Regions from separate parts of the Caldanaerobacter subterraneus subsp. tengcongensis MB4 genome, predicted to be linked through region 3. Evidence: predicted binding sites of a transcription regulator. Region 3 holds the regulator's gene; each other region holds the start of a gene.
What was found. The regulator ArgR, encoded in region 3, controls arginine synthesis, uptake and breakdown. The targets are predictions, from matches to a motif close to ANTGNATAAANATACA.
Positions count from the first base shown of each region.

Region 1: a site for ArgR is predicted at 3,291-3,306, ahead of TTE_RS02435 (basic amino acid ABC transporter substrate-binding protein). Genes of this name have one in related genera too.
Region 2: a site for ArgR is predicted at 3,036-3,051, ahead of argC (N-acetyl-gamma-glutamyl-phosphate reductase). Genes of this name have one in related genera too.

Region 1 is NC_003869.1:512,036-523,004, reverse strand. Features, by position in the region: gene TTE_RS02450 (IS1182-like element ISTte1 family transposase) at 1-993, shown strand, start outside; gene TTE_RS02445 (amino acid ABC transporter ATP-binding protein) at 988-1,710, opposite strand; gene TTE_RS02440 (amino acid ABC transporter permease) at 1,697-2,359, opposite strand; gene TTE_RS02435 (basic amino acid ABC transporter substrate-binding protein) at 2,415-3,197, opposite strand; gene TTE_RS02430 (zinc-ribbon domain-containing protein) at 3,481-3,681, opposite strand; partial or broken gene TTE_RS02425 (amidohydrolase) at 3,786-4,969, opposite strand; gene flgN (flagellar export chaperone FlgN) at 5,095-5,565, opposite strand; gene fliS (flagellar export chaperone FliS) at 5,570-5,956, opposite strand; gene fliD (flagellar filament capping protein FliD) at 5,971-7,560, opposite strand; gene TTE_RS02405 (flagellar protein FlaG) at 7,573-7,914, opposite strand; gene TTE_RS02400 (aspartyl-phosphate phosphatase Spo0E family protein) at 8,044-8,226, opposite strand; gene TTE_RS14595 (asparagine synthase-related protein) at 8,466-8,627, shown strand; gene TTE_RS02395 (tetratricopeptide repeat-containing glycosyltransferase family 2 protein) at 8,715-10,679, opposite strand; gene TTE_RS02390 (glycosyltransferase family 4 protein) at 10,681-10,969, opposite strand, start outside.
Region 2 is NC_003869.1:2,385,793-2,396,761, forward strand. Features, by position in the region: gene argB (acetylglutamate kinase) at 1-707, opposite strand, end outside; gene argJ (bifunctional glutamate N-acetyltransferase/amino-acid acetyltransferase ArgJ) at 704-1,924, opposite strand; gene argC (N-acetyl-gamma-glutamyl-phosphate reductase) at 1,964-2,998, opposite strand; gene TTE_RS11960 (MFS transporter) at 3,187-4,335, opposite strand; gene TTE_RS11965 (hypothetical protein) at 4,482-4,676, shown strand; gene TTE_RS11970 (hypothetical protein) at 4,691-4,915, shown strand; gene TTE_RS13600 (ArsR/SmtB family transcription factor) at 4,917-5,261, shown strand; gene TTE_RS11980 (hypothetical protein) at 5,325-5,678, opposite strand; gene TTE_RS14515 (hypothetical protein) at 5,705-5,839, opposite strand; gene TTE_RS11985 (hypothetical protein) at 5,894-7,060, opposite strand; gene TTE_RS11990 (hypothetical protein) at 7,373-7,822, opposite strand; gene TTE_RS11995 (LuxR C-terminal-related transcriptional regulator) at 8,118-8,876, opposite strand; gene mgtA (magnesium-translocating P-type ATPase) at 9,090-10,969, opposite strand, start outside.
Region 3 is NC_003869.1:1,288,413-1,299,381, reverse strand. Features, by position in the region: gene TTE_RS06235 (UDP-N-acetylmuramyl pentapeptide phosphotransferase) at 1-182, opposite strand, end outside; gene TTE_RS06230 (glycosyltransferase family 2 protein) at 179-865, opposite strand; gene TTE_RS06225 (copper transporter) at 875-1,783, opposite strand; gene steA (putative cytokinetic ring protein SteA) at 1,798-2,919, opposite strand; gene spo0A (sporulation transcription factor Spo0A) at 3,016-3,798, opposite strand; gene spoIVB (SpoIVB peptidase) at 3,883-5,169, opposite strand; gene recN (DNA repair protein RecN) at 5,289-6,989, opposite strand; gene TTE_RS06200 (arginine repressor) at 7,006-7,461, opposite strand; gene TTE_RS06195 (NAD(+)/NADH kinase) at 7,480-8,331, opposite strand; gene TTE_RS06190 (TlyA family RNA methyltransferase) at 8,370-9,167, opposite strand; gene dxs (1-deoxy-D-xylulose-5-phosphate synthase) at 9,164-10,969, opposite strand, start outside.

The DNA of each region.
Region 1 (10,969 bases), 780 kb from region 3:
ACTTATCAAGAAAAACTAGAAGAAGAAATAAACAAAGATAGAGAAGCTCATGGCAAAAAGCCATTAAAGAAAATCAAGAAGATAAAGACGAAAGAAGTGAAAGTAAGCAAAACAGACCCAGATAGCGGAATGTTAAACAAAAACGGAAAAGAAAAAATCTTTGCATATTCTTTTCATACAGCCTGCGATAAAAATGGATTTGTATTAGGAGTAAAAGTAACAGCAGCAAATGTACACGACAGTGTGATGTTTCAAGAAGTATTAGAAGAAGTTGAAAAGAGGGTAAGAAAACCGAAAGCAATAGCAGTAGATGCAGGCTATAAAAATCCGTACATATTAAAGACAATATTTGATAGACAAATAATACCAGCAGTACCATACACAAGGCCAAAAACAAAAGATGGTTTCATGAAAAAACATGAATTTGTTTATGATGAATACTATGACTGTTACATATGCCCGCAGAATGAAATATTAACATATGTTACAACCAACAGAGAAGGATATAGAGAATACAAATCAAACCCAGAAAAATGTAAAAACTGTCCTCTAAGAGAAAAGTGTACCCAAAGTAAAGACTACACAAAGAGGATATTCAGGCACATATGGGAAGGATATGTAGAAGAAGCAGAACACCTAAGGCATACACCTTACTGTAAAGAAGTATATGAGAGAAGGAAAGAGACAATAGAGAGAGTATTTGCAGATTTAAAGGAGAAGCATGGTTTGCGATGGACGACGTTAAGAGGGAAGGAAAAATTGTCCATGCAAGCGATGCTTGTTTTTGCTGCCATGAATTTAAAGAAAATGGCCTTATGGTTATGGAGGAAGGGCAAAGGGCCCTTTGACATTTCAAAACTTTATCCATTATTTGGAGTTTTAAAGAAAATTTTATCCAGATATATACAGCCCCTGCTTTCGGTACTAAGAAAACAGGGGCTAAAATTTTGCTTTGTCAACAAACTGCACCCTTTGCCAGGGTGCATTTTATAAGATTTTGCTCAAAAATTCTCTTGTCCTCTCATTTTTTGCCCTGTAGAAAATCTCTTCAGGCGTGCCTTCTTCTACTATCACTCCATCGTCCATAAAAATGACTCTGTCTCCGACCTCTCTTGCAAATCCCATTTCATGCGTAACAACTACCATTGTCATTCCTTCATTGGCAAGCTGCTTCATCACGTTTAAAACTTCCTTCACCATCTCAGGGTCAAGGGCACTCGTTGGTTCATCAAAAAGCATGACTTCTGGCTGCATGGCTAAGGCCCTTGCAATAGCAAGCCTTTGTTTCTGCCCACCTGAAAGCTTTATGGGATATTGGTCTTTTTTGTCAAGAAGCCCCACTTTTGCAAGAAGGTCTACTGCCAGCTCTTCTGCCTCTTTTTTGTTCATCTTCTTTACCTTTACAGGTGCCAGAGTGATATTCTCTATCGCAGTAAGGTGCGGGAAAAGGTTAAAATGCTGAAAAACCATCCCCACCTTTTGCCTTACCTTGTTTATATTTACTTTGCCGTTGTTTATCTTCACTCCATCTATAAAGACTTCCCCTTTTGTAGGCTCCTCAAGAAGATTTATGCATCTTAAAAGGGTGCTTTTCCCGGAACCGCTGGGACCTATTATGACTACAACTTCACCTTTGTTGACTTTTAATGTAACGCCTTTTAGGACTTCTAAACTGCCAAAGTTTTTGTACACATCATTAACGAATATCACCTGCCCTCAACCTCCTTTCGAAGAGAGAAAGAAGTTTTGAAAAAGTCAAAGTCATTACAAAGTATATGGCAGCGATTATTATATAAGGCTCAAAATACCTGTAAGTCACACTCTGTATGATGTCTGCCTGACGCGTAAGGTCTGCAAAGCCTATCACTGAAACTATAGCCGATTCTTTGAGCATCACAATAAATTCATTTCCCAAAGCCGGAAGGATATTTTTTATGGCCTGGGGTATTATGACATACCTCATGGCCATTGCATGAGTCATCCCAAGAGAACGGGCTGCTTCATTTTGCCCCGGGTCAACAGCCTGTATCCCTGCCCTTATAATTTCTGCCACATATGCGGAACTGTTTATTGCCAGTGCTGAAACTCCTGCTGTAAAAGCAGGAATGTTCATGCCAAACTGCATAAGTCCATTGTATATGAGAAGTAATTGCACTAAAAGAGGAGTTCCCCTTATCACTTCTATATAGCTTGAAGCGACAAGCTTTATAGGTTTTATTGAGGACATCTTCATCAGAGCTATAAAAAGCCCCATCAGAACTCCAATTGTCACTGCAAGGAAAGTCAGTTTAAGGGTCATTATAAGTCCGCTTATAAAAAGTGGCGTGTATTTTACCATGCTCAAAAAGTCTACTGTCATAGCCTACCTTCTCTCCTTCACAAAATTTTAGTGGAGAAAAACTCTCCACTTTAAACTACTGCTTAAACCACTTATCTACAAGTTTGTCGTACTCTCCACTTTGCTTGAGCTCTTTTATCACCTCATTCACCACATCCAAAAGGCTCTTATTGCCCTTTGCCACTGCTACAGCAGAACCATTCTCCACATTGTTTATCTCATCCATATAGAGAATTTTCATATCCTTGTATTCCTTCAAATAAGCTTTAGCAACTGTGTCTTCTACGACAATCGCATCACAGCGGCCATTTTGAAGGTCCATAAATTCATCACTGACTCGATTTAACTGCTTTAACTTTACATTAGGAATCTTTTTAGCAGCTTCTTCCGAAGTAGTTCCTATTTGAACGGCAATTGTTTTGACTTTCAAATCGTCAAATTTTGAAATTGGACTGTCATTCTTTACCACAACAACTTGCCTGCTGTCGTAATAGAGGTCTGAAAAATCTACACTCTTTTTTCTCTCTGCTGTAGGCGTCATACCCGCAATTACCATATCAACTCTTCCAGCCTGAAGAGCTGGAATAAGGCCTTTAAAGTCCATATCTTTTATTTCAAGTTTCACTCCCAGCTTTTTCGCTATAGCATTAGCAATATCAATATCAAAACCTACTATCTCGTCTTTTCCTCCTTCTACTTTGTGGAATTCAAAAGGCGGAAAATCTGCACTCGTGCCCATCACAATTACGCCTTTTTGCTTGATTTGATCTACCGTATTAAACTTACTGCCACAGCCTGAAAGCATAAAAGCCAGAGCAAAAACTACAGCAAAAGCTAAAAATAGTGATTTTTTATTCATATCTTTCTCCTCTCCCTTTTTTAATTTTTCTGAAAATTTCTCCATACTGCTTAATTTCTTTTGACGATTTCACTTTTTATAATTATAATATCTTATGAATAAAATTACAATAATTTTTTTCAACAAGGTGTGAAACAAAGAACTGTGGATAATGTGGATAACTTTGTGAATAAGTCTAAAGTCCTAGTTTAACAATGTGGAAAATAATCTGAAATGTAAAAAAGACACCATTTTGGTGCCTTTTTTACAATCCACATCACTTTCTTTTTGAAAAGTGAGGGGATTACCTGATTCCATAAGCTTTTTTCTCTCTTCTGCCACCCTGATGGTGGTTATGGCTTCTCCTCTTCCGTGCTTCTCTACAGGCTTTGCACCTTACCGGAGCATTCTGGAAGCCCATCTCTGCATAAAATTGCTGTTCCCCTGCCGTCCACACGAATTCTCTCCCGCAGTCCTTGCAAACTAACACTTTGTCCTGATACATTTAACTTGTCCCCTCACTTCTTTATTTTGGTTTTTATAATATAATCTCTTCGATTATATTATAGGTGTATTATATCACCTGTTACCTCAAATATCAATAAAATTTTAAAATTTTTCTACTAGCTCAAATGCCGAGTAAGCCAAAATCCTTAAAGCAATCTCTAAAGCATCTTCATCTATATTAAACCTGGGGTGATGGTGAGGGTAAATTATCCCCTTTTCTTCATTTTTAGCACCTACGAATATAAAGGCTCCTGGAACTTTCTCTAAATAGGCTGAAAAGTCTTCCCCTACCATTACAGGCTTTATCTTCTCTAAAGCCTCTTCTCCGTAAAGACTTTTTGTCACATCTTCCACTATCTTAACTACTCTTTCATCATTTATCACAGGGCCATAGCCAAACTCGAAGTAAAACTCGTATGAAGCCCTGTGAGCTGTCACAATGCCCTTTATTATTCTCTCCAGGGCTTCAGGTATCTTCTTTCTAACCTCCGGGTTTAAGACCCTCACAGTGCCAGCCATTTCTACTTCATTTGGAATCACATTATCAGTAGTTCCACCGGCTATCTTTCCTACAGTTATCACCACAGGTTCAATCGGATCCAATTCCCTTGAGACTATGTACTGAAGATTGCTAATAACCTGAGCACTAATAGCAATAGGATCTACTGTTTGATGAGGCATTGCAGCATGTCCACCTTTTCCTATAATCTTCAGTCTAAATATGTCATCCGATGCCATCATAGGTCCATAGACCATACCTACTTTCCCAACAGGCAAATAAGTCCAGAGGTGCTGCCCTATTATGTAATCAACCCCTTCAAGCACCCCTTTTTCTACTAATTCCTTTGCTCCCCCCGGAGGCACCTCTTCTGCAGGCTGGAATATAAAGCGTACTTTTCCTTTTAACTTATCTTTCAAGCGGGATAAAACATAAGCTGTACCTAAAACTACAGCTCTATATGCCCATCGTGACCACAGGCGTGCATCACTCCCGGATTTTTTGAAGAAAATTCAAACTCATTTTCTTCTTTGATAGGCAAAGCATCTATATCAGATCTTATAGCCAAAGTCTTACCTTCTCCCGCCCCTTTCAAATCTGCTACAACACTGTTCTGAACTGGCCTTGAAATTTCTAAATTGCCAAAACTAGAAAGAATCTCAGAAATTTTTTCAGCGGTCTTTACTTCATGAAAGGAAAGCTCTGGATACTGATGAAAATACCTTCTCCACTCAACAACTCTATCTCTTGCTTCTTCTATAACTTTTTCAATTTCTTCTCTCATCATCATTCCCCCCTTCTCCTCGCCCTTTTAAGCACAAATTAATTACTTTAATAATAAACCAAATCTAAGTTATTATCAACTCCAAATAAAAAATAAAAAAGCGGGAAAATCTGCTTAACCCGCTTTTTTTAACGCTTTTTATCTATAAAGTAACTTTCGGGAGTATAATATCTAAGATATTCTACATATCCTTCTTTGTTTTTGGAAAACTCCTCTAATTTGTCGCTCACTTTTTCAAAAACTTTATTTATCTCTTTGATGTTGCTGTCATCTTTTTCTTTGATTTTGTCAAGCAAAGCTTTAGCATCGATGAACAAACCCTTTAATTTGCTGGCATCGCCAATTATATTGTCTTCCATTTCAAATATGCTCTCGATCTTATTTTCTTTTTTGAAAGCATTATAAAGGTGTATAAATTCCTTGTCTATATCATTTATCCTTTCAATTATCTGCTGCTTTGAAACTAATAGTTTTTTAAGTTCTTCCAGGTCGTTAGAACCTATAGCAACACCTATTTTCTCTGTAAGGTCATAGAGTTGCTTCAGATTCTCTATTTTCTCCTTTGTAAACTCAATTAATTTTTTTAAAATGTTTTCCATCCCATCAACCTTTCGTAGCGTAGACTTTTTCTCTCACCTTTTGAAGTGCTAAACTCCAGGTGTCTCTTAAGTCTACTGCAAATCCTCTTACTTCATCTAAAATTTCAATATCCTTCTTCACATTCGCATCAATCAACCTTCTTAACATGTAGTCATAAAGATTGTATAAATTTTTAGAAATGTCATAATTCATATCAAGAGTAAGCATCAACTCTGTAATAATATCCTGTGCCCTCTGTATTTTAGCATTTGTTTCTACATAATCTTTCTTTTGAAGCGCTGTCTTTGCCTCATCAATAAATCTTATTATCCCGTTATAGAGCATCAAAACCAGCTCTTCAGGACTTGCCGTCAAAATAGCATTCTCTTTATACTGCTGATACGGATTCAAACTTTCGCACCCCCTCACTTAGTCATAATCCCAATCTGCTGATTTAACCATGCGCTTTGCGTATTCATCTGCCCGACAAAAATTTCTAACTGTGTAAACTGCCTGTAATATCTCTCCTCTAAATCCTTTAATCTTTTTTGCATTTCTGCAATTCTGTCATCTATCTCTCTGATTCTATTGCCTATGAAGCTATTGTCATAAAGTTGTGTTGAGCTTCCTGCTTTGCGCGTTATAGCATTTATTGCAGTCCCTAGTACACCTTCTTTAAATGTGCCATTTTCAAAATAGCCATAAAGTTGCTGTGCAATGCCTTTTGACACCAATGTAGTGCCATCAGAGCTGTAAACACCTGTAAATATCTGCATAACCTTATCAAGATTGTTGGCAATCGCATCTTTTAATTTAGCTTCGTCAATATAAAGTTTTCCACCTTCATACCACTGACCTGTAGTAATTCCAATAGAGCTTAATGACCCTACGCCAGATACAGTAGAAGAAACGACCTGTCTTAATGAATAATACGCTCTCATTAAAGTCTCGTCATTAGCTAAGTTACCAGATCTAGCTTTTTCTTCCCACAATTTTATGTCATTTTCCTTCATCGCCTGCTTCTGCTCATCTGTGAGAGGCGGATAATCGTAATACCTTTTTTCTGTGAGTTTAGTGTACATCTGTGTAATTACGTCGTTATAGGTATCTACAAAGTTTTTAATCGTGTTATAAATTTTATCTACGTCTGTTGAAACAGTGAGAGTTATATTCTGCCCGCCCGCAGTTGTACCTGTCAATGTAACGTTTATACCAGCAACTGTAACATTATTAGTAGAGCTAGTTATTTGAACGCCATTGAAAGTAAATATTGCATCTTGCCCTGTTATTTTTCCAGAAGTCAAAACATCTGAAGGTAATTTTAAAACTGATGTCAAAAAATTTTGTGCCGTCTGATCAGTAGTAGCACTAAAATCAATTGTAGAAGAACTACCCGTCACATTAGAAACTAAAAACAACCTATCTAAATTTTGATCATAAGTAGCAACTATGCCTGTATCTTTAGAGACAGAATTTATAGCTGATATTACATCATTAATATTTGCATTCGTTGATATTGTAATATTTGAAAAAGTTTTCCCGTCTTTATTTTTCAGTACGAGAGTTATAGGTCCCCCAGTGGTATTTAGAGGATTATATTGAATCTTATTGTTACTGTCGATATAATACGCCCCAATCTTGTCGGTACTGGCAGTAGAAGCAGCTGTAGCTAACTGAGTAACAGATAAAGTATATGTCCCATTCACCGCATTTGTCCCCGCTGTAGCAGTAGCAACAGAAGTATTAGAGGATGTAACAGTTTTAGCCATAAAGGTTCCCTGCAGCCTCAAACTGGCGACCACATTATTTCTCAAATTCATAAGTTTTGCGTTTATGTCCCTCAAATCTTCCTGCTGCCACTGATACCACTGCTTTTGCTGATTCAACTTATCAAGAGGTAAACTTGCCACTTTCATAAGCTGTTTAACTATTGAATCAGTATCCAGCCCTGTAGCAAGTCCACCTATTCTTAGTAAATTGCTCACATTATAACTGTTCATACCAATGGGATCCATAACTACACCCCCCTATATTTTCCTATCCACAAAAAGCCCTGCTATTTTCCACAAACCTGCTACAAGGTCCAATATTTTCTCCGGAGGAATCTCATCTATAACCTCATTGGTCTCGCTGTCGACAATTTTCACTACAATTGTATTGGTAGGTTTGTGAACAGAAAATTCAAAATATGTACGGTCAATAGTTATCCTCCTGTTTTCCTTATTAAGCTCTCTATTAAGCTTATCTTCATCCACAGGTTTGCTCAGAATATCTTTCACTGTTTTAATTTCATCCACAAGAACGCTTTCCTTCTTAAAATTTGAAGAAGGAATCTGTGCTAGATTCGCATTATTTATACTCTGCAACATCCCTGTTATTACCCCCTACAGTGAAAATATTTATCCTTTGTGAACCAACTCCTTTCTGCTACTATAAATATCGTCATGTATTTTAAAAAGTTTAAATTTTTTTACATAAAAATAAAGGGCAGACAAAACTCACTCTTGTTTTGCCTGCCACTGCCCTTTCATGTAAAGCACAATCAATCTATCCAGCTCTCTACTAAGCTCCAAAACTTTTGGAGCCTGTAAGTCGCTTTCATTTAATTTTTTCTTCAATTCCTTTATCTTCTCTGCAATCTCATTTTCCTCGTAATAATACTCTTTTATAACTTTATTCATCTTATTTCCTCCTGCGAAAGCCTAATATCATTATACCAGACAAAGATTAAAAATTGATTAGAAATCTTCTAGGCCACCGAACAATAATTGTAACAAATACTCAAAGCCAAAGTCAATTAATTGTAAAAAATTGGGTGAAGAAACTTTAGCAATAGCTTTAGTATGCAAAATTTAATCCAAACAGCCTAATTCATATATATAAATACTGGTCCCCTCAAAGCAATCCTCATACAGACACTATGGAGGAGACTATTGAAAAAGTAAAATACCTTGTAAAAGATTCTATAGCAAAGCAAATCCCAGAAATTACAAATATTTTATCCCTCCTTTCAGGAGGATTGGACTCAACTATTATATCGGCTTTTGCAAAAAAAGAGTTAAGCAAAATTCTCACCTTTTAAGATTGCGAACAAAGTTCCTCTTATAGCAGCATTTTGTGTGTAAATACCATTTGTCTAATTTTGCTAAGAAACTAAAATTGGCGGGCTTTACCCGCCATTTACTCTACTTGCAAGGTCTATTTCTGGATAAATTTCTTTTACTACCAAATTGATTTTTTCAGCTTCATTTAAGTTACCCATATCACGGTATATCTTGTAAATTGTTACATAATTATCAACATCCATTGTATCAAGGTTGAATGCATTCATCGCCAAAGACAAAGCCTCTTCGTACATACCCTGTTTTAAAGCTTTTTCAGCAAGATATCTGTACACTTCAGGATTTTGACTGTTTAGGTTTGCAGCCTTAATATAAGCCTCAACAGCTAAATCCTCTAACTCATATTTTATCATCAATTGCCCATATCTTTCGTAATCTTCTCTTCCAAATTTATTTACATACATAGCTAGAACTTTGTTATATAAGTCAAATTCCTGCAATTTGATAAGCAAATCCAGCAAATTAAAGTAATTTTCTTTTATTTCTTCAAATTTTGCTTTCATTTCTCCTACTATACTCATATACAATTTCTTATCTGAAGAATCGGGTAATTCCCACAATACTTTTTTGGCTTCCTCCATTTGATTTAAGATAATGTGACACAACACTTTGTAATAATTGGCCTCTTCTTGTGACTTTCCATATTCGTTCCCAAAGTATTGCAAAGCTTCTTCATATTTTTTCATCCCCATATATACAATTCCTCTTAATGTATTTAAACCTTCTAAATCCATATTTATATTGTCCAAATAGCTTTTAGCCGCATCATATAGACCAACACTTATATATAGCCTAGCCAAAATTGCATTGTTTAAAGGAGAACTCACATCTACATATTTACTGAAAAATTTATAAACCTCCTGTACTGGTTCATTTTTTATAAAAAGGTCAAAAAGCTTTATAAATACTTCCTGATAATTGGGATTTTCTTTTAATACTTCAATATATTCTTTTACTGCATCATTTAATTGATTTAATTTTTCTTTACACAAACCTATCATATACCTAGCACGGTAACTTCCCGTGCCCCCCATTGTTATAAACAATCCATCGTATTCTCCAATTGAAAGACTCTCTTTAAAAGCCTCTATAGCTTTTTCGTACCTCTTTTGATCCATATACATAAGCCCTTCAAGAAAACTAAAATCTGGAATGTCCTTATAATAATCTTTTGCGTCCTTTATAATTTTAAGAGCGGTACTGTAATCTTTTAGCCCTATATAACATCCTATCAGATACCTTAGAAGCCTTGTAGCATTTACACTATTTACATCCATACCTTTAGTGGCTATTAGTAAATGCTTTAATGCTTTCTGATAGTCTCCAATATTAAAATATTCTACTGCTAAATTAGCATGTTGAAATTTATCTTCCGGATGACTTTCCAAGTATTTAGAAATCAGTTTTATATATCGTTCGCTTTTATTTTTTTCTTTTCTTATGTCAGCGAGATATCCGTAATGCAGTATAGTCACATCTGCCTTTTTAGCAATGGGAGGCCTATTCTCTTCTATATTTCTTAAGTTTTCATGAACTGGATAAATATACTTTAACTTTCCATTGTTTCTAAATAACCTGTAATTATAATTTATTTCTGTAAGTCCACTGTTGATGCTGGAACCTGCATAGTTAACAAATTTAAATAGATAAGCCTCAACTGTGTCATCGTACAACAAAGACTTTATTTTGCTCACATCTTCTTTTTTTATCTCCTCATCAGCATCAAGAAATAAAATCCAATCTCCTGTAGCACTTTCTATAGCTGTATTTCTAGCCTTACTAAAATCATCCTCCCACTTTATTTGAATCACTTTTGCGCCAAAACTTTTCGCAATCTCAATAGTTCTGTCTGTAGAACCAGTATCCACCACAACTATTTCATCTACAATGTCTTTTACGCTATTTATACAGCGAGATATATTTTTTTCTTCATTTTTTGTGATAAGGCAAAGGGAAAGGGTTGAAGGAGAAATTTCTTTATACAACATTTTGAATTGGTCTTTCAGATCCATACTAAGCATCCCCTTTCACTTTATAAAGCACCGTTTCCCACATTTCTGTAATTTTTTCAAAATCAAAATTCAAAGCAGTTTGTCTACCTCTTTTAGCTAAAATTTCTCTTAATTTGCTATTTTTTATTAATTCCATAACAGCATATGCAATTCCCTCTATATCTCCTGGTTCCACTAAAATTCCATTTACTCCTGGAGTTATAAAACTTTCAACGCCCCCACACCTAGTGGATATCACAGGAATACCTGATGCCATAGCCTCAAGAGGTGGCATACCAAAACCCTCATAC
Region 2 (10,969 bases), 1.1 Mb from region 3:
AATTTTTTAGCATGTTCCAAGTCCATTCTGGAAATCAAACTCGTCTTGTCCTCCACATTTTCTAAAACCCCCTCAACATCTGTGAGGAGAATCAATTTTTCCGCCTTTAAGGCTTCTGCTATCTTGCCAGCAGCCGTGTCGGCATTGACATTGTAAGTCTTTCCATCATCCCCAAAGGAAACCGGAGCTATAACAGGTATATAGCCTCTATCAATAAGCATCTCTATAACCTCAATGTTTACTTCAACTATTTTGCCAACATACCCCAGGTCTCCGTTTGACAGGTCTTTTTCTGCTTTTAAAAGTTTTCCGTCTTTCCCACTTATTCCAACAGCCATGCCTCCCAGTTCGTTTATCATTGAAACTATCTCTTTGTTTATCTTTCCAACAAGAACCATTTCTACAATTTCTGCAGTTTTTTCATCTGTTACCCTCAGCCCATTTACAAACTTTGATTCTATCCCCAGTTTTTTTAAAAAGCTGCTGATTTCGGGCCCTCCACCGTGAACTATCACAGGATTTAAACCCACAAATTTCATAAGTACTACATCCTGCATAACCATTTTCTTTAAATTACAGTCCAGCATGGCACTGCCGCCATACTTTATCACAACTGTCTTGCCGGAGAATTTTTTTATATAGGGGAGCGCCTCCACAAGGATATGTGCTTTTAAAATTTCATCTCCGAATTTTTCTTTCCTTATCATGTCCTGTAGCTCCCATTTATTTTTACATAATCGTAAGAGAGGTCGCATCCCCATGAAGTAGCCATAAATTCTCCGGCTTTCATGTCAACTATTATGAAAATTTCCTTTTCTTTCAAAACTTCCTTAGCTAAAGATTCATCAAAGGCAAAAAAACTGCCATTTTCACAAACCTTAACTTCCCCTTTTGCGCTTTTTAGATATATGTCCACTTTGTCCACATCAAAGTCTGCTCCAGAATAGCCCACTGCTGCCAGTATCCTTCCCCAGTTGGCATCTTCCCCAAAGATAGCTGTCTTCACAAGGTTTGAATTTACAATGGCTTTAGCTGCAAGTCTTGCGTCATTTTCCGTCTTAGCATTTATTACATTTACTTCTATAAGCTTAGTCGCTCCCTCACCGTCTTTTGCGATGAGTCTGGCAAGAGTTTTATTGACGTATTCCAAGGCTTTGTAAAATAAATCAAATTCATAGGTCCCCTCCTGAATGGCTTTATTTTCTGCCATTCCATTTGCCATCACTATCGCAGTATCATTTGTGCTCATATCCCCATCAACAGAAATCATGTTATAAGTCCTATTGACAGTATTTTTAAAGGCTTTATCCAACGTAGCCTTCTCCACACTGGCATCTGTAAGTACAAAAGAAAGCATTGTAGCCATATTAGGATGTATCATTCCGGAACCTTTTGCAAAACCTGTCATTGTAATATCTTTTCCTTCAACATTAAATTTCACAGTAACAGCCTTCAAAAATGTATCTGTCGTCATAATAGCATGGGCTGCATCATATCCTCCTTCTTTTGATAGGCTCAATGCCGCCACTTCAATTCCTTTCAACACTTTTTCCATTGGAAGAGGTACGCCAATCACTCCTGTAGAACAAACTAGGACATCTTCTTCCTCTATCTCGAGGACTTCTGCTACCTTTTTTGCCATAGATTTTGCGTCCTCAATTCCTTTCTCCCCTGTACACGCATTTGCATTGCCGCTATTTATTACAATTGCCTGGGCTTTCCCCTTTTTTGCCCTCTCCATATCTAGAATGACAGGAGCTGCTTTTACCCTGTTTGTAGTAAACACTGCCGATATGTTCGCCAATCGCTCAGAATATATTAAAGCCAAATCCTTCTTACTTCTCTTTATGCCTGCAAATACACCTGAAGCCACAAAACCTTTGGGCAATTCTATTTTCCCATCTAAAATCTCCATCTGCTCCATCGCCTCGTTCTTACACCCCTTCTAATACTAATGCTTTATTTATGGATATACTGGCACTATATCAAGCCCTGCTTTTTCTTCTATTTCGAACATTATGTTCATATTCTGTATCGCTTGACCTGATGCTCCTTTTACTAAGTTATCAATGGCAGTCATTACAACTAAAGTACCTGTCGCTTTGTCAACTTCAAAACCTATGTGACAAAAATTCGAACCATATACATTTTTAGTAGAAGGATAAGCCCCAGGCTTTAGCACCTTCACAAAATACTCATTTTTATAAAATTCAGCGAAAACCTCATAAATTTCCTCTTGATTTAAATTTTCTCTTAGCTTGCAATACATTGTACTCAAAATTCCCCTGGTCATAGGTGTCAAGTGAGGTGCAAAAACCACCGATACCTTTTCTCCCGATGCCTTGGAAAGTTCCTGAACCATCTCGGGCACATGCCTGTGATTTGCCACATTGTATGCTCTTATACTTTCATTACATTCTGCATATATATTCTTCTGTGACGGGCTGTGGCCTGCTCCCGATATCCCCGATTTTGAATCAATAATTATGTTTCCATCTATAACCTTCTCTTTCAAAAGAGGAACAAGCCCTAATATCACACTAGTAGGATAGCACCCTGGATTTCCCACTACATCGGCTTCTTTTATACTATCTCTATAAATCTCAGGTAAGCCATACGCTCTTTTTATCCCATCATACCCATCGTATTCTCCGCCATACCATTCTTTATAAGTCGAATAATCGTCAAATCTGAAATCTGCCCCCAAATCAATCACTTTAACCCCTTTTTTTACCGCTTCCCTTGCAATTTTAGAAGCATAACCTGCAGGTAGCGCCGTAAAAACTACATCGCACTTTGAAACCGCCTTCTCTACCTCTACATCATCGAGAGAAATGTCATAAAACCCTGTAAGGGATGGATAGACATCTGCTATTGACTTTCCTGCATAACTTTGAGACGAAATGTACTCTATTTTTACTTTTTCATGCTTTGAAAGAAGGCGCATAAGCTCTACTCCAGTGTATCCAGTTGCTCCAAATATCCCAACTTTTATCATCCGGCTGCCTCCCCTTGTAAATATATATACAGTTTAATTTATATTTATGCAAAAATTCGTAAAAAAATAATTGCTGCATAAATAAACTATTTAATTTATATTTATGCAGCCTTTATTACCATTATAGCATCGAAAAAAATTTTTTCAAGAGTTTTTTCAAAAAAATTTTCTTCCTAAAATTTGCCAAATTATTTTGACGCTTTTTTTAAAAAGATGTACCCAAAAATTAATGCTATACAAAAAGCTAATACAGAATTATAAAGAAATACCATTTTTATTCCATAAAGGTCGCTTAAAAACCCTCCCAATAAACTTCCAACAATTCTCGAAATTCCCATACCTATTAGATTGTTCACAGTCTGCCCCGACGCTTTTAGTTCTTTTGGTACTTCTTGATTAATATAAGTTGCCATGGAATAGTACAATACTATAAAAATCAATCCGTGCAAAAGCTGAAAAGGCAAAACTAAATATGCATTAGGAATAAACGATATAATAAGCCACCTTAAAGCCGCTACTCCACTTGCTCCTATTAATGCCCACCTTGTTCCTATTCGTTTAAGTATCTTGTCAGCATACAACAAAAACGGTATTTCGCTCATTGCAGAAATAAAATAGGCTAATCCCAGAAGTTCGTTGCTCCCTCCTATCTTTCTAAAGTAGATGGGAAAATACGTATAATAAAACCCCAAAGTAGTCTGGATTAAAAAATTAAGAAGCATTAACACCACTAAATTTCTATTTGAAAAAAGTTTCCATATGGAAATTTTCTCTTTCCCAAACTGATGTCCTTTTACGACCGGAAGTTTATAGACAATCATAAAGGCTATGAACATCACTATAATGTTCAAAATAAAAATACTCCCAATATGTCTTTGGGCAAACCATCCTGCTATAACTGACATTACTGCATATCCAATTGTGCCTGCCATCCTAATTGGTCCAAAACTTTGACCTGTCCCACTTAAATATTCCAATGTTATGGCATCACTTATGGGGCCAGTAGAAGTCTGAAAAAATGTGAAAAGTGTTATAACGGCTACCAGATAGTAAAAGTTGCGCGACAAAGGGAACAACGCCATAATGAAAATACTGGCTAAAAATAAAATTTGCAAGACAAAATTTTTAGACCTCGCTCTGTCGCTTGTAATCCCCCAAAATGGCTGAGCTATTATAGCGACAAAAGGACCTAAAGACATCAAAATTCCAATTTCACTCTTACTATAACCTATGTAGTCCAGATAAACCGGCACAAAAGTGCCATAAATAGCTCCACCCATAAAAAATACTGCGTAAAAGATTATGAAATAATAATAGATAATAGCTGAATATCCCATTTATCTCCCTCTTTCTTTTGTGGATGAAATTTGATTTTACATAATTATAAAAAAACTTACTCCAAATAGCAAATACATATTGACAATTTATTTCACGTGTAATATAATTATTACATGTGAAATAAAAAATTGAGGAGGTTTTTAAAATGGGATTTCTTGACCTCATAATCGCCCTCTCTATTACTTCAATAGTCTTTCTAATAGCAATTATCTTAGAAGTAACTAAGCTTCAAGCGCAATCTAAGGCTTTTTCTAAATTAAATCAAGAGACACAAGAAAAACTGTCATCTTTACGTCAAAAAGCAGAATCTATTGAGAAATTACTTGAAAATATAGAATAAAAAGGAGGATTAATATGAGTATATCAGGCGCATCGTTATTTGCAATTATCACACTTTTTACGCCTTTTATTTTAGCAGTTATCTTTGCAGTTTTCTCTATATTCGTCTTTGTAAAAATATCAAATATGCGAAAACAAAATGAGTTGTATATAAAAATGTCAAACGATCTATTAAATGAGATAGATGCAGTAAAAAACACGCTGGAGAAAATAGAAAAACTATTAAAGGAAGTTGATTAAAATGGCCGAACATAACCACTTCTCAGAATATTTAGATCCGGTAAAGATTATAAAAATTTTTGACGCCCTATCCCACCCTGTAAGAATAAAAATATTAGGCATTTTGTATGAAAATAGGCAGTATATAAGCGAACTTGCAAGAATAATAGGCATAAGTAGACCCCTTCTATATATGCATCTTCGCAAATTAGAAGAAGCAGGGCTTGTAAAAGCAAGTATGGAAATCTCCAGTGATGGAAAAGCCACAAAATATTATGAATTAACTCATTTTGATATGAGACTAACACCTCAAATGCTCCATGAAATCTCTGAAGAAATTAATTTAGAAGATGAAAAATCTCAATAACGAAGATAAAAACAATATGAGGGCTCTTTTAAAAGAGTCCTCATTTGTTCTATACACCACAACTTAATACAAACTATAACGATACCCTAAATCAATATTTTTTCTTATAAATTCATAGTTTTTTTCAAAAAAAAGCGAATTTATATCTCTATATACTCTATTTTTAACAATAGTAACTGTGCCACCCGTTTCTATTTCTGTAGTAGGAAAATTCCCCGTTGTAGAAATAGTAACTACATGCTGATTTTCTATATACCAACCACTTCGCGACATTATATCCCAATACTTACCTACTACTTTGCCAATTTCTTTATTCCCATTTTCCTCTTGGGTTTCAAAAATTGTATACAATCGTAGAATTCCAAAATCATTTTCTTTTTCACGATATACTATATATTGGCTCCTACCATTATCCAAAGATTTGATTTCTTCACCATAGGCATCTAATAGCTTTCCTGTTTTTTATCTATAACTTCAATTCTATCATCACCTATTTTTAATATCTTCACTTGAGAAAAGTCGTAAGATAAGCCTATGTACCCTCCATTCAATTCCACTCTTCCAAATTTGTCTGGCATTACAACTCTTTTTTCTCTACTAGATTTTTCGGATCCCCTTTCGATTCAATCCTTTTAATCCTTCAGCTGCTGTTGTGCCAAAATTTTTAAAATTTTGCTATGAGAATCCACCAATAAAAGCCTAATGTTATCATTTTCTTTTCTCAATTGCACAATTTTATTAAACTTTATAGGGTAATTTTTATAAACATTTAATCCTAATGTCATTTTTAAATCTGAAAGCACGTACTTGTCAAAATTTTCTATAAGCTCTATTTTCCCTGTCCTCGTATCAACTATTTGCGCTCTTCCATCTCTATAAAAAACTATTGCAATATTTCCTCTATCATACAGTAAAGGAACCACGTCGTTGAGATTTCCTGATAAAGCAGTACGTTTCCCCGTTATCAAATTTATAAATTCTATATTGTTTTCTAAAAATTGTTTATCAGTAGCTGCTGTAATAAAAATAACCGCTTCACTCCCTCTCTTTATCAATTCATTAGGTTTGTCAATTAAAGCTATTTCTTTTTCTCTTCCATTTTTGTCCACCTTATATATTTTCGTGGTTTTTATGTTTATATTTCTGTAAAAATATACATTGCTATTTTCATCTACAGATAACAAGTACCCATTTGTAACTAATTTAGGTTCCTCTTGCTCTAGCTTTTTGTAGATTTTTCCTGAACTTTCAAAATAAATCTGGTACCCTGTATTCCTCTTTACACCAATTGCATCATTAACAGGCACATTCACTTTTACTTCACGAATTTTTAGAGCATCCAAATCAACCAATTTAATTGTTTCAGAACCTTTATTAGTATAAGCAAAATAATAGTCACTTGGCAGCATAGAATAAAAATTAGAAATTACATATCGTATAACTCCCTGATCCAATGTTAGTTTAGATCCTTTAAAAAAATTTACAATAGCTATATTGTTAGAACCATCTTTATCGATTGTACCTATTAAAGCATTCTTCCCACTCGGGCTTGTCAATATAAAACTTTCTATCCCAAGATTTAATTTTATAGGTAACCTGTAGAAATTCCCTCTCGATTCAACAACCATATCTTCTCCATCGTTAATGATGACTTTATTCTCATCTGCATAAACTAACTTGGGGTCAGAACTTTTATTGAATTGATACTCCTCCAAATTTGCGTATTCATTAGAGCAGGATACCAAAATCAATGACGCTACCATTAACACTGCCAATAAAAAATACCTCATCTTTTTCATAACCTCACCTCATAAAAATACTTTGTAAAATTTTTAACTTATATTCTACACCCATACGTTTACAAAATTGTAATATTTCAATATTGCTGTAATATTTCAAATTAAAAACAGCATTTTTCTTTTCCAAAGAATCAGTAATATTTTTTATTTTCGCTTTTTGGAAGTTCAAGTTATAAAAACCGACAACAAGGTAATCCCAAATTTTTAGGATTACCTTGTTTATACAGTTGGGATAAGTTATTTATAGAAAATTTTATGCATTTATTACTTTAAATTTTATTTAGTTAACCTTTTGCTATCAACATTTTATGTTCAGTACAATCGGTACTTGTATCCTTCATTTAACCCAGGTAAAGTACCATATCTCGGATAAATATATATATCGTAATAAACCCCCAAAATACTATAATGTATTTCCTGCTTGTAAATATCAGAGGGATATGCCCATACATCATAACCTGTTGATTCATACAGTTCTGTCCCACAATACTGGCATTTCCATAAAGTGTATTTTGAATATATTATTTTCCCATTCTCAATCCAGCAAAGATTTGATAAACCACCAGTATTTGGCCTCATTAAATGATAGCCATCAGGACTTGCAGGACAATAAGCTATATATTCTGGTTCGACTATATTTTGTGACATGTCTCCAGCTTTAGATATTACACCTTTTGCCTGTGTATTATCTGTTGCAGCAAATACAACAGTTGCTGATAAAAGTAATGTCAAACACAATAAAAATGATACTATCCTTTTCATTTGATTTCATCCCCCTAATTTCAAATATTCTTAGCATTCTAATAGAACAACTTTTAAAACCTTTTTTCCTCCACCTGTCTTTTTAATAATTCTAAGGACTACCGGTAGTTCCTTCTATATCCATGGTATCTTATTCCCAGCATCTTGTCAATTGACCAAAAGTATAAATTTTCACTAAAATAGCCCTTACTTTTGTACTTTAGTATAAAAACCGAGTTTCTCTCCTTTAAAATTTGTACTAAAGTACATCTAACATCTTTTATCCCTTATTTAGTGATGTAAAAACAATAAAAACTTATATTAAATCTAACTTTGTTGCCTTGTATATACAATCCTTTACATTTTTTGTTCCCAATAGTTTGAAAATTTTCCTTTTATGATACTTTATATTGCTTAGTGACATATTAATTGTTTTTGCAATTTCTTTATCTGTTTTCCCTTCTGCCGTAAGCTTGAGTATCTTTATATCTATTTCGTCAAATTTTCTTTTTATTCTTTCCATCTCAAATTCCTGGTAATTTCTTTCTATATATCTTGCCAGTAAAAATACTACTGCTACTAAATTATCATTAAACTCATTTTCAGAAGATATGTCTACTATCCCTATCAAATTTCCTTCTTTATCAAAAATAGGCCCAGCAGTACAATTTAACCTTTTTAAATCTTCAATATAGTGCTGTTCTTTTCTTACAACCGCTATATTCTTCTCTCTTATCGCCAGTGATACTGCATTTGTACCTGCAATTTCTTCTTTTAATACCATACCCTTTTTTAAGTAAAAATCGATATCGGCATGGGGTAAGTTTAATTCCAGTATTACACCTTCTTTATCAGTTAACAAAAATATAAAGTTTTTAAAATCATTAATATCTTTCAAATCTTTAATGCTTTTGCGAAAAGCTTTAATTAATGAATATCTTTTGCTATCTTCAACAATTTTTACATTATTCAACACCACTAACTTTTTATCCGGTGTTAAGCCCCTTTTTAAGCATCTCCCCCACGACTGTTCAAATAGACCCTTATGTGTCTCAAACTTTATAATCTTGTCCATATTTTCCCTCCATATATGCTCCTTATTGTAATATTTCTCCATTAACCTCTAAATTCCTTCTTTGATTGCCAAATTGTAATATTTCTGTAATGTTGTATCAAAGAAAAATGTCGATTCCTTTTATTTAAATATAAAAAGCCCAGACAGTGCTTTCTGTCCGGGCTTTTTATATTTCAGACAAAAGGAACCGTCCCCTTTGTCTGAAGGGTATCTTTATAATAAAGTGCCAAATCTTTTTATAAACCTGGTTTTCACGTACTGAGCCAAAGTCAAATATGCCAGTATTGTTGGTATCAATACTATCCCAAAATATGTTAAAGGTAGAGGTCTCATGCCAAGCTGTGCTCCAAATGTAGTAAACGGAACAACTGTTCCAACAAGTATAGCTGTCATTGTAAAGAGGAAAAGAGGCCATGCTGGCATGCTCTGTATAAATGGCACTTTCTCTGTTCTCAGCATATGCACAACCATAGTCTGTGTCCACAAGCTCTCTACAAACCAACCAGTCTGGAAAAGAGAAACAAATTGGGCTTTTAACTCAGCAGGCAACAGGAAATAAGAGCCTCCTATTACCATTGGACCAACCACAAAGAACATCAAGGCGTAAGTCGTTATATCAAAAATGGAACTGGTAGGTCCAAACCAGATCATAAAATGCCCTATGTTTGCAGCATCCCATTTTCTCGGCTTTTCTATATACTCTCTATCCATTCTGTCCCAAGGTATTGATGCCATTGAAAGGTCATAAGTTAAATTGAGGAACAAAAGTTGTAACGGCGCCATTGGCAAGAAGGGTAAGAAAGCGCTGGCTACAAGCACCGAAAATACGTTGCCAAAATTGGAGCTTGCCGTAATTGCAATGTACTTCATGATATTGCCGAAGATTTTGCGCCCTTCTACTACCCCTTCTTCCAAAACCATCAAGCTCTTCTCTAAGAGAATTATATCAGCAGACTCTTTGGCAATATCAACAGCGTTATCAACAGAAATTGCTACATCTGCTTCTCTCATGGCAGGAGCATCATTTATTCCATCCCCCAAAAATCCTACTACATGTCCTTTGGTCCTCAATGCCTTGATTATCCTTGCCTTTTGCATTGGAGTAAGTTTTGCAAAAATTGTGGTTCTTTCTGCTATTTCAGCCAGCTCATCATCTGTCATATTCTCTATCTCTTCACCCAAAAGTACATTCTGCACAGGTATTCCAACTTCTTTACAAACTTTCTTTGTCACTATTTCATTGTCACCTGTCAGAATCTTCACTTCAACTCCGTGTTCTTTCAAAGCCTTTATAGCATGAGGGGCTGTCTCTTTTGGCGGATCGAGAAATGCCAAAAATCCCATCAATACCATCTTGCTCTCATCTGCCACACTGAACACGCCTTCTGGAGGAACTTCGTTCTTCTGTGCCACTGCCAGCACTCTCATCCCATCTTCATTAAGCTTTCTCACCATTTCTAAAGCCTCTTCTTTTATCTCTTCTGTCAATGGCACTACTTCTCCTTTATACTCAACCCAATCACAAATGGAAAGCATCTCCTCTACAGCGCCTTTAGTAACTAATTGCCTCTTTTTACCACCAACCCCATTTTCGCTCTCTAGCACGACAGACATTCTTCTTCTTACAAAATCAAAGGGTATTTCATCGACCTTTTTATAAATCTTCTCAAGCTCTGATCCTTTCATTCCCTTTTCTTCGCCGTATTCTAAAATTGCTATGTCAAGAAGGTTTCTCAAGCCTGTCTGGTAGTAACTATTTAAAAAGGCATGTCTTAGCACTCTGTCATCTTCATTCCCATGGATATCCAGGTGCTTTTCTAAGACTATTTTATTCAAAGTCAAAGTTCCAGTTTTATCTGTGCAGAGTATATCCATCGCTCCAAAATTCTGTATTGCATCAAGCCTTTTCACTATAGTCTTGTGCTTTGCCATTGCTACAGCACCTTTGGCGAGGTTTGTAGTCACAATCATTGGGAGCATTTCAGGTGTCAATCCCACTGCCACCGCCAGTGCAAACAGCAAAGCGTCAAGCCAGTTTCCTTTTGTCAGCCCATTGACTATAAAAACTACTGGGAACATAGCTGCCATGAATT
Region 3 (10,969 bases):
AAGTTTATCAAGAAAATAGAAGCAAAAAAGCTTGGAACAAACACTATGCCGCCACAAACTGGAATCAACTTTTTCTTGTAATTCTCCTTTAAACAATAAGGGTGGTAAAGCAGTTCTCTAAAAAACTTTTTTACAGCAAATGTCACAATGAGAGGTATTGATATTAAAACTATCCATTTCACTTCTTCCACCTGCTTTTGAAGAATTTATAGAGAAGCACTTTTAATATGTCCCAAAATTGCCTTCCTCTGTGCAAAAATCCCTTTAAATTCCTCCCTGTAAAAGAGTGAGTCATATTGACTTCTACTTCTTTTACGCGGTAACCCTTTTGCAAAATGTCTATTGTCATTCCCACTTCTATCCCAAAACCTTTATAAAAAGTATCCAAACTTTCTAAAACTTCTCTTTTAAAAGCCCTTTGCCCTGAAAGGACAGATTCAATTTCCTTCCCAGTAAAGTACTTTACTCCCTTTCTTGCCAGGCTTTTTACAAGCCCAAAGCCGCCTTTTACTGGAGTTTTAGGAAATTTTGCGATTACCACATCAGCTTCATCTAAAAATACAGGCTTTATCAGCTTTTCAACTTCTCTGGAGGTAAGACCCACATCGGCATCTAGGAAAACCACAATATCATTTTTTGCATATTTTAGCCCCTCTCTCAAAGCCGCGGCTTTCCCCATATTTTCCTTCATGTTCACCAATTTCGCTCCTGCCTTTTTTGCCCTTTCCGCAGTTTGGTCCGTGGACCCATCGTTTATTACAATTACTTCATCCACCTCTTTCACAACTTCTAACCCTTTTATTGTATCAATTATTTTATCCTGCTCATTGTAAGCTGGTATCAGAACGCTTACCTTTTTGTTCATCAATCATCCTCACCTTTTTTGAGTAATGTTAGAAGTATTCCCAAAAGAATCTGGCATCAAACTCATCGCTTCTTGTTTCACTCCATAATTCCCTTCTTTTCCTTCCATTACCATTATAAGGGATGTCTGACCTATTATGCTGTCCACATTGTCTATTGTGGAAATATGCTGCTTCTTATACGCTTCCATATAGGAGTATTTTGCATCACTTTGCTCAACTCCTACTATAGGGATGTTCAAAAGCTTAACTTCTTTGATAATCGGAACATCTATATAATTTACATTATTTTCCTTGTTATTGCTTCCCCCGGCTATAATGACAAAATCTACATTTCCGGGCATCCCTGTAAAATCTATATAACCGTTTGACTTCAAGTAGTTTATGAGGTCTACATCCTGCCCTGTGACAATCGCATGAGCCAGCTTCTGAGATACAAATTCGTTAAGATGTTTGGGGTCTATTGAAACACCGTACTTGTTTGAAAGAAAATTTATCAAATTCTGGACTTCCAATTCATCCCCCGCATCAAATCCCTCTTTTATTATCGTTATAGATTCAATAGTAGCTCCAGCCTTTAAAAGAGCATTTCTCATCCCAGAAAATATAAACTCATTAGTGGTCTCAATTATAGCCACCTTAACGCCAGTAAGCCTATTAGCGACAAGCTCCGGGAAAATTATCTGATGATATTGGTTGTAATAGTTTATCTCTTTGTTGAGCTCCTGTACTGTATTTTTTAAATTAGCATTTTCGGCTTGTAAATCTTTAAACTTTTGTTCCAGTTCGTTTATTATAGCAGTCTGCTGCTCAGAAAAAATTTTCTGCCCGTCCAACATAAAGCCAATGAAAATCCCTACCCCCAAAGCCACAAAAATAGAAGCAATTGTAAGGACGTAATACTTTATGTTTATATTCATACTAAATCATCTCCTTAAAAACCAATTAAAAGCCTAATCCTTAACTGCAGGAGTTTGAGAAGCTGTTGCATTGGAGGTGAAAAGTAAGCTAGCACTCCCAACGGAACTAGGGCTGCAATTATTATGCTGAATATATACGAAAGCTTAAAAGTTTCCCTGTAAAGCTTGTTTACTCCTTTTGCATCAATCAATTTCTCTCCAACTTTCAGGCGCACCAAAAATGTGCTGGCCATTCCTTTTCTTCCCTTTTCTAAAAAATCAATCATGCTAGAATGAGTTCCTACTGCTACAATGAGATCTGCTCCTTTTTCAAAAGCCAAAAGCATCGCTATGTCTTCACTGGTCCCTGGTGCTTTAAAAACTTCTGCACTAAGTCCTAGCTTCTGCACTCTCTCAAGCCCTGGCGCTGTGCCATCTGGATAAGCGTGGACTATAATTTCTTTGGCTTTTCTTAAAGCTTCATCGCTTACACTGTCCATGTCTCCTATCACTATGTCAGGAACTAACCCGAATTCTAAAAGAGCATCCGCGCCTCCGTCCACTCCTATCAGAATTGGTTTTACGTCAGTGATATACTGTTTTATAGTAAAAAGGTCTTCTTTATAGTCTTTTCCGCGCACCACTACAAGAGCATGTCTTCCTTTGAAGCGGACCTTTGTAGGAGGAAGTTCAACTCCCCCTAGAATGAAATACTTTTCCCTCTTAGCGTACTCTAATGTGTTCTCAATAAACTTGTCCAGCTCTTCTCCAATGTTTTCTCTACTCTCCTGAAGTTTATATTCAACCACCTCTTTGGTGAGAAGTTTTCCCCTTTTTATTAAAACCCCATCTTTGTATATCTCGTTGTCTACTATAGTAATTTTATCATTTTCTTTGAGCAAGTCGAATATGTCTTTTCCTACATCATCAATTATTGGAATTCCAGCTTCACACAAAATAGAAGGTCCCATATTGGGATACCTTCCACTTATTGACTTATCTGCGTTTATGACAGCCAGCACTTTTTTCTCAACAAGAGATTCAGCTGCTACTTCGTCCAAATCCCTATGGTCGATTACGGCTATCTCACCAGGATTTAGCCTTTTGACAAGGTTTTTGGTCCTTTTATCCAATTTTACAAATCCTGTTATCTGCATAAATACTCACCTGCCGGAGTATAACTTCCCTGTCTATTATAACACAAAAAAAATTTACATAAAATAAACAAAAAATAAAAAGCAGGAAATAGAAAATTATCCTGCTTTCATTCCAAGCCTCAACTTATCAGCGATAAGAGCAATAAATTCAGAGTTGGTGGGTTTTCCTTTCTCATCGTTTATAGTATAGCCAAAAAGTTCATTTAAAACTTCTGTCCTTCCTCTGCTCCACGCTACTTCAATGGCGTGTCTTATAGCTCTCTCTACTCTGCTCGGCGTAGTATTGTACTTTTCAGCTATCTTGGGATACAGCATTTTTGTGACTGAATTCAAATACTCCATATTGCTTATCACAAGAGAAATCGCATCTCTTAAATACATATATCCCTTTATGTGGGCAGGTACTCCGACTTCGTGGATGATCTCTGTAATCATAGCCTCCAAATCGTAATCTTTCTTCGCTTTCACAACATGGAAAACCGTCCTTGACACAATGTCCAAGTCGGGTTCCATCAGTTCTAAGATCCTCTTTGACAGCATTGCAAGGTCAAAAGGTTTGAGCACGTAGTAATCTGCTCCCAATGCTATGGCTCTTTGCGTAATTTTCTCCTGCCCTACTGCAGACAGAATGAGAATTTTGGGCTTCTTAAGCTGCTCTTCATTTATTTTTTCCAGCACACCTATGCCATCTAGATATGGCATTATAATGTCTAAAATCAAAAGGTCTGGCGATTGATTTTTTATAATCTCAATAGCTTGGTTGCCGTCATTGGCAACCCCTACCACTTCAATGTTCTGCTGAGCAGACAAATACTCAGCCAAAATGTTAGCAAATTCTTTGTTGTCGTCTGCAATGGCTATTCTAATCTTCTTAATCAATTACTCTTACCTCCCGTTGCTAATATTAGTATATAATATTTATTCTACATAATAGTTGAATTTCCTCCTTTTTGGTAAAAATTTTTATTCATTTATAAAAACCTGCTTATCGTTGAGCAAGTTGTTCACTTCATTTATCATCCATTCTGCGTAAACAGCATAGCCTTTTGAAGGGTCATTGACAAACACGTGAGTTATAGCTCCTACAAGTTTTCCATTTTGAATTATGGGGCTTCCGCTCATACCCTGTATTATTCCTCCAGTCTTGGCCAAGAGGTTCTTATCTACAATCCTTACTATCATGCCTTTTGGAGTAGGTGACTCTTGATACACCTTTTTCACAATTTCTACGTCAAACTCCTGTACTCCTTTATTATCAATGGTAGCAAGTATTTTAGCAGGTCCTTCTTTTATCTGCCCTTGATAAGCGACAGGAATCTCTCCATAGAATTCATTCTTAAAGTCATTGTACATGTAGCCATATATGCCAAATTGAGTATTTTTTAAAATATTTCCTATCGCATCTACCTCTTCAAAAAACACCCCCTTCAATTCTCCCGGCTTGCTTCTGCGACCTTGGTCAATAGATGTAATGCGAGTATTCATTATTTCTCCGTTTTCCACTGACAGCACATGCCCCGTATCAATGTCAGTTATAGCATGCCCTAATGCAGCGTACACCTTTTGCGAAGGATAATAAAATGTCAAAGTGCCAATCCCCGCAGTATGGTCCCTCACCCACAATCCAATTCTATACTGCTTATCTTCTTTAGATTTTACAGGATGAATGACAGTGTAAAGTATGGCATTTTTCCTGTTAATTTTGAGCTTCAAAGCCTTGCCTTGAAGTTTATTAGCAATATTTGTAATATCTTCCGCCTGCTTTATCTCGACTCCGTTTACTTCTAAAATTATGTCTCCAATCTGAATTTTACCTTCTTTATACGGGCTGTAAATTTTCCCATCTTCCCCCATTATGTCCGAATAACCTACCACTAGGGCTCCTTTTGTATTAAGTTTCACTCCTATTGCTTGCCCTCCAGGTACGACTTTTATCGTAGGCACTACATCAACATTTATGTGTTTTAAAGGTAAAAATCCAAATAATTTTACATCTAAATTTGCTTTTCCAGTGTTTACTGCTTCAATGGTTATCTCATCTTTTCCATTTATTCTCAAAAGCCCTTCTTTGTCAATTTCAAACGTAATTTTAAAAGGAAATTTAAAATTGTAACTTAGTTTATCACCCTGAAAAATTTTGAAATTAGAGGGTGTTTTTGCTAGTTCCTGAATAGGTGTAAAGTAGTTTGCAAATACTAAAAAAAAGCTCAATAGGGCGAATAAAACCAGCTTTATTAATTTCTTATTCATCATCTCACTTCCTTTTTCAAAACTTCAGCTGAATCTACATTTAAATTAACCCTTTTGAAGTGCTTATATACTGTAAATAAATTATCCCGATAGCAAAAGGAAGCGAGATGAGGATAAAGTTAAAGGGAATTTTTAAATTTTGAAGCCATTTCTAAAAGTTCTTTCGCGTGCTCAAGAATTGTAGAAGTTATTTTCTCTCCTCCCATAATTCGCGCCAACTCTTTTATTCTGCCTTCATAGTCAAGCTCTGTAAGTTTAATATAAGTTCTGTCGCCTTTGGAAATTTTTGAAATAAAATAATGGGCATCTGCCATACAGGCTATCTGAGGAAGATGAGTTACACAAATTAGCTGATGCCTTCTAGAAAGATAAGCCATCTTTTCTGCCACAAGCTGTGCTGTCTTGCCACTTATTCCCGTATCTACCTCGTCAAAGATTAGTGTAGGAATTCCATCAGAAGAAGCCAAAATTGTCTTTAAAGCAAGCATAATTCTAGATAGTTCTCCACCTGATGCAATTTTAGAAAGCGGTTTTAAAGGTTCTCCAATATTAGTAGAAATCAAAAATTCCACTCTATCAAATCCATTTTCATTTGGACTCTCTTCTTTTGTTATATCCACTTTAAAAGAGGCGTTGGGCATGTTGAGCTCTTTCAAAACTTTATTTATCTCTTCCTCGATATGGGAAGCTAAAGTTTTTCTCTTTTCATGAATTTTACTGCCCATTTTATTAATCTCTTCCCATAACTTAGCTTCTTTTTCTTCTAATTCTTTCTGTCTTTCTTCAAAATGAAGGATTTTGTCCAGTTCTTTTTCTTTCTCTTCTTTAAAAGATAAAATATGAGAAATTGTAGGTCCGTATTTTCTCTTTAAAAAGTTTATATGATTAAGCCTTTCTTCTATCTCTTCTAAAGCCTTTTGATTAAAGTCAATAGCGCCCAAATAGTCTCTTAACTGAAGTGCAGCATCCTCTGTTTCATATAAAATATTTTCCAGTTTTTCTTTTAATCCTTTAAGTTTCCCATCTATAGAAAAGGCTGTCTCTAAATTTTTAACCACTTTGTGGAGATTATCGAGTACAGAAAACCCTCCATTTCCCTCATACAGTATCTTATAGGATGAATTTACAGCATTGAATAATTTTTCATAATTCATTAAAATATTTCTTCTCTCTATAAGTTGTTGCTCTTCCTCTTCACTCAAGTTAGCGCTTTCTATTTCCTGAATCTGATACCTTAATAAATCGATCATCTGTTCCTTTTCTCTTTCATCTTTAAAAAGGCTTGTCTTTTCCTTCACAACAGATCTGTATTCCTCTAGCAGTTGTTTAAATCTTTCTTTTAATGCTTTAAACTCCTCATCGCCAAAATTATCTAGGATAAATAGGTGCTGAGAGGAATCTAGAAGAAACTGATGCTCATGCTGCCCTAAGATGTCTACAAGTAAAGCCCCGATTTTGTCCAAAAAAGAAAGAGGTACTATTTTTCCGTTTACCCTCGAATAACTCCTGCCACTTTTAGTTATTTCCCTGCTTATTATAAGGGTATCGTCCTCTTCCTGCGAAACTCCTGCTTCTTCTAATAACTCTGCAATTTTGTCTTTGTTAGAATCTACTAGAAACACTCCTTCAACTAAAGCCCTTTCTTCTCCAGAACGTATTATATCTTTATTAGCTCGAGCACCAATCAATAAAAGTACAGAGTCAATCACTATAGACTTACCTGCACCAGTTTCACCAGTAAGAACATTAAACCCCTCTTTAAATTCCACTTCCAGCTTGTCTATTATAGCCACGTTTTGTATGCTTAAGTTTAAAAGCATGGCAAAACCTCCAGAACTACTTCATGAGTTTTCTGAACTTCTCCACCAGTTCTTGAATATCCTCCTGGTTTCTCACAAGGACAAAAATAGTATTATCGCCGGCAATAGTGCCTACAATATTTTTCCAATTAAGAGTATCAATTGCTTCGGCTGCTGCTGAAGCACTGCCTGATAACGTTTTTATGACTATGATGTTTCCAGCATAGTCCACATTGACTATGGACTCAGAAAGTAAAGTCATAAGTCTTTCACTTATATTAGTATCTACTTTTGTCATTGGCGCATATTTGTATCTTTTTCCATCTTCTGTAAGAACTTTTATGAGGCGAAGCTCTTTAATATCTCTAGACACCGTGGCCTGTGTGACATCTATTCCTCTCTTCTGAAGTTCTGCTGCCAGCTCTTCCTGCGTCTCTATTTCTTTTTCAGAAATTATCTCTAAAATCTTGGCATGCCTTGCCAACTTCATCATTCTTCCTTTCACCTCTTTTCACCTTTCTGTAAGCTTATCTCTTAGCAAATCAAAGAAATTGCTGTTTTTCACTTTGATGAGATTAGTGTATTCATTGCTTTTCTTTATGTATATTACATCTCTATAATCTATCTTGTAGCCTTGCTGTCCATCAGTAGTTATCATTAAATCCTGGTTTTCTTCAGCTATCTCAAGGCGTATTACATCATCAGGAGAGACAACTATAGACCTGGAGTACAAAGTGTGTGGACAAATTGGCGTTATGATGATGACTTCCACTGTGGGATATACGATTGGCCCTCCAGCAGAAAGAGAATAGGCTGTAGAGCCAGTAGGTGTTGCTACAATAACCCCATCTGCTAAGTAAGTATCTACGTAATTATCATTTACATAAGCTTTAATGCGGGCCATTCTTGAAAAAGCTCCTCTTGTTATAACTATGTCATTCAAAGCCCTGAAATTTATAACTTCCATGTCATTTTTAACCACATTAGCTTCTAACATCATTCTCTTTTCTATTGCGTACTCCCCTTTGTATATTTTCTCTAGTGAAGGGAAAAGTTCAGATGCATCTATTTCTGTCAAAAAGCCTAAATGTCCCAAATTTACTGCTAGAATTGGGGTGCCAAAAGGAGCACAAAGGCGCGCTACATTAAGTATCGTTCCATCTCCTCCTAAAGCGATGAGAAAGTCAGATTTGCTGTATATTTCATTTGCTTTTTTGCCGTGTTTTTCATAGCCGATTCTGGCTGCCACTATCTCATTTAAATAGGGTTCAGAACCATGATCTAAAAGCCAATTTACTACAGATTTTGTAACCTCTAAGTCCTTGTCTTTATTTATATTTGGAATTACCCCGACTTTTTTCATTATTATATCACCACATTTATCATTATTCTACACAAAATTCATTTTTCCTGCCACAAATTTTTAAAGGCTTCTTCAACTATTTTTTCAACTTCTATTTCCTTTTCATCGCATTTTCCCTTTTTTCCGTAGATCAAGTACTCAATATTTCCCTCTGCTCCTTTTATAGGCGAATAAGTAATTCCGCATACTCCGTAGTTTATATTTTTAAACAATTTTATAATCTTTTCAAGCACTTCTTTGTGCACATCTTTATCCCTTACAATCCCCTTTTTCCCTACTTTTTCCCTTCCGGCCTCAAACTGGGGCTTTATCAAAGCCACTATTTCTCCTTCGCTTTTTAAGAATTTATCAGCAGCAGGCACTACAATCTCAAGTGAAATAAAGGAAACGTCTATAGTTATTATATCCACCATCTCGGGAAGTGCATTTAAAAATCTTATGTTAGTTTTTTCCATTACGACAACTCTCGGATCATTTCTTAAACTCCAGTGAAGCTGTCCGTAACCGACATCAACAGCGTACACCTTCTGTGCCCCGTGCTTTAAAAGGCAGTCAGTAAAACCACCAGTAGAAGCGCCTACATCTAAGGCAATTTTACCCCTGACATCAATGCCAAAGAGTTGAAGAGCTTTTTCTAGTTTAAGTCCTCCTCTGCTGACATAAGGAAGAGAATTACCTTTTACTTCAATTTTTGAATCTTCTTTTACCATTTCTCCAGCTTTTTCGGCTCTTTTGCCGTCTACGTACACTTCTCCTGCCATTATAGCTGCTTTTGCCTTTTCTCTTGAAGAGAAAAAGCCCCTTTTTACGAGAAGTACATCTATTCTCTCCTTCATGATCCCCTCATTTCCTTGTACCTTTGTAAAATAGTATCGGCTATTGACTGAGAATCTAAACCGTACTTTTTAAACAAGCTTTCTACATCTCCATGTTCTATGAATTTATCAGGAAATCCTAAGCGTAGCACAGGCCTATAGACTTTCTTATCGTTCAAAAGCTCCAATATAGCGCTGCCTACTCCTCCCGCTATAACGTTGTCCTCCACAGTCACGACGAGGTCTACTTTATTAGAAATTTCTAAAATGAGTTCTTCATCAAGAGGCTTAACAAATCTCAAATTTACGACAAAAGGATTGATACCATGGCCTTTTAAAATTTCCGCCGCATCAATTGATTTTGACACCATTCTGCCCAGAGCAAATACGGCTATTTTTTCTCCTTCAAGAAGCACTTCTCCTTTGCCCAATGGAAAACTTGGCTTTCTTGAAATATCATACTCACCCGCTTTACCTCTTGGATACCTTATGGCTACAGGAAAATCTAAATTTCTCGATAACTTTACCATTTCAACCAATTCATTGGCATCTTTTGGTGACATTATAGCGATATTTGGAATTGCCCTTAAGAAAGATATATCAAACACCCCTTGATGGGTTTCTCCGTCTTCCCCGACAATCCCTGCTCTGTCAACAGCAAAAACTACTGGAAGTTTTTGTATACACACATCGTGAATCACCTGGTCGTAAGCTCTTTGCAAAAAAGTGGAATATACAGCAAAATAAGGCTTGTATCCTTCAACAGCAAGCCCTGCAGCAAAAGTAGTAGCGTGTTGTTCGGCTATTCCCACGTCGAAGAATCTATCCGGTATTAACTTTGCAAAATGAATAAGCCCAGTGCCTTCTGGCATGGCTGCTGTTATCGCAACAATCTTCTCGTCTTTTAGCGCCATTTCAGCAAGGGTTTTGCCAAAAACGTCAGAATAGCTGTCTTTTCCTTCTCCTACAAATTTACCTGTTTCTATGTCAAAAGGAGCTGCAGAGTGGAATTTATCTGGCCTTTTTTCCGCAAACATATATCCTTTCCCTTTTTTTGTAACAACATGTATAAGCAAAGGCCCCTTCATTTTTTTAGACCTTTCTAAAACTTCAATGAGTTCTTCCACATTATGACCGTCAATAGGTCCTAAATAAGTAAAACCCAGCTCTTCAAAAAACATCCCTGGAACTACCAATTGCTTTATAGAATCTTTGATTTTTTCAATATACTTGTGAAGGCTTTTGCCTATTGGAGGTATGATATTTAACAGATTGTCAATCTCCTGCTTCACCTTATTGTAAGTGGGGTCAGTTCTTAATTTGCTCAAATAAAGAGAAAGGCTTCCTACATTTTCAGAAATAGACATCTCATTATGATTTAAAATTACAATGACATCCTTCCGAGACCTTCCAATGTTGTTCAAAGCTTCCAGAGCCATGCCGCCTGTCAAGGCCCCGTCACCAATCACTGCTATAACATGATATTTTTCTCCCTTTAAATCCCTAGCAGTTGCAATTCCCAATGCTGCCGACAGTGAGGTGCTGCTGTGGCCTGCTCCAAATATATCGTGAATGCTCTCTGTCCTCTTAGTATAACCAGAAAGCCCATTAAACTGCCTTAAAGTATCAAATTTGTCCCTTCTCCCTGTAATCATTTTATGTACATAACACTGATGACCGACATCCCAAATTATTTTGTCAACAGGAGAATTAAAAACGTAGTGAAGTGCAAGAGTGAGTTCGACAATCCCTAGGTTCGAAGCTAAGTGTCCTCCAGTCTTTGAAACTTTTTCAACTATAAACTGCCTTATCTCTTCAGAAAG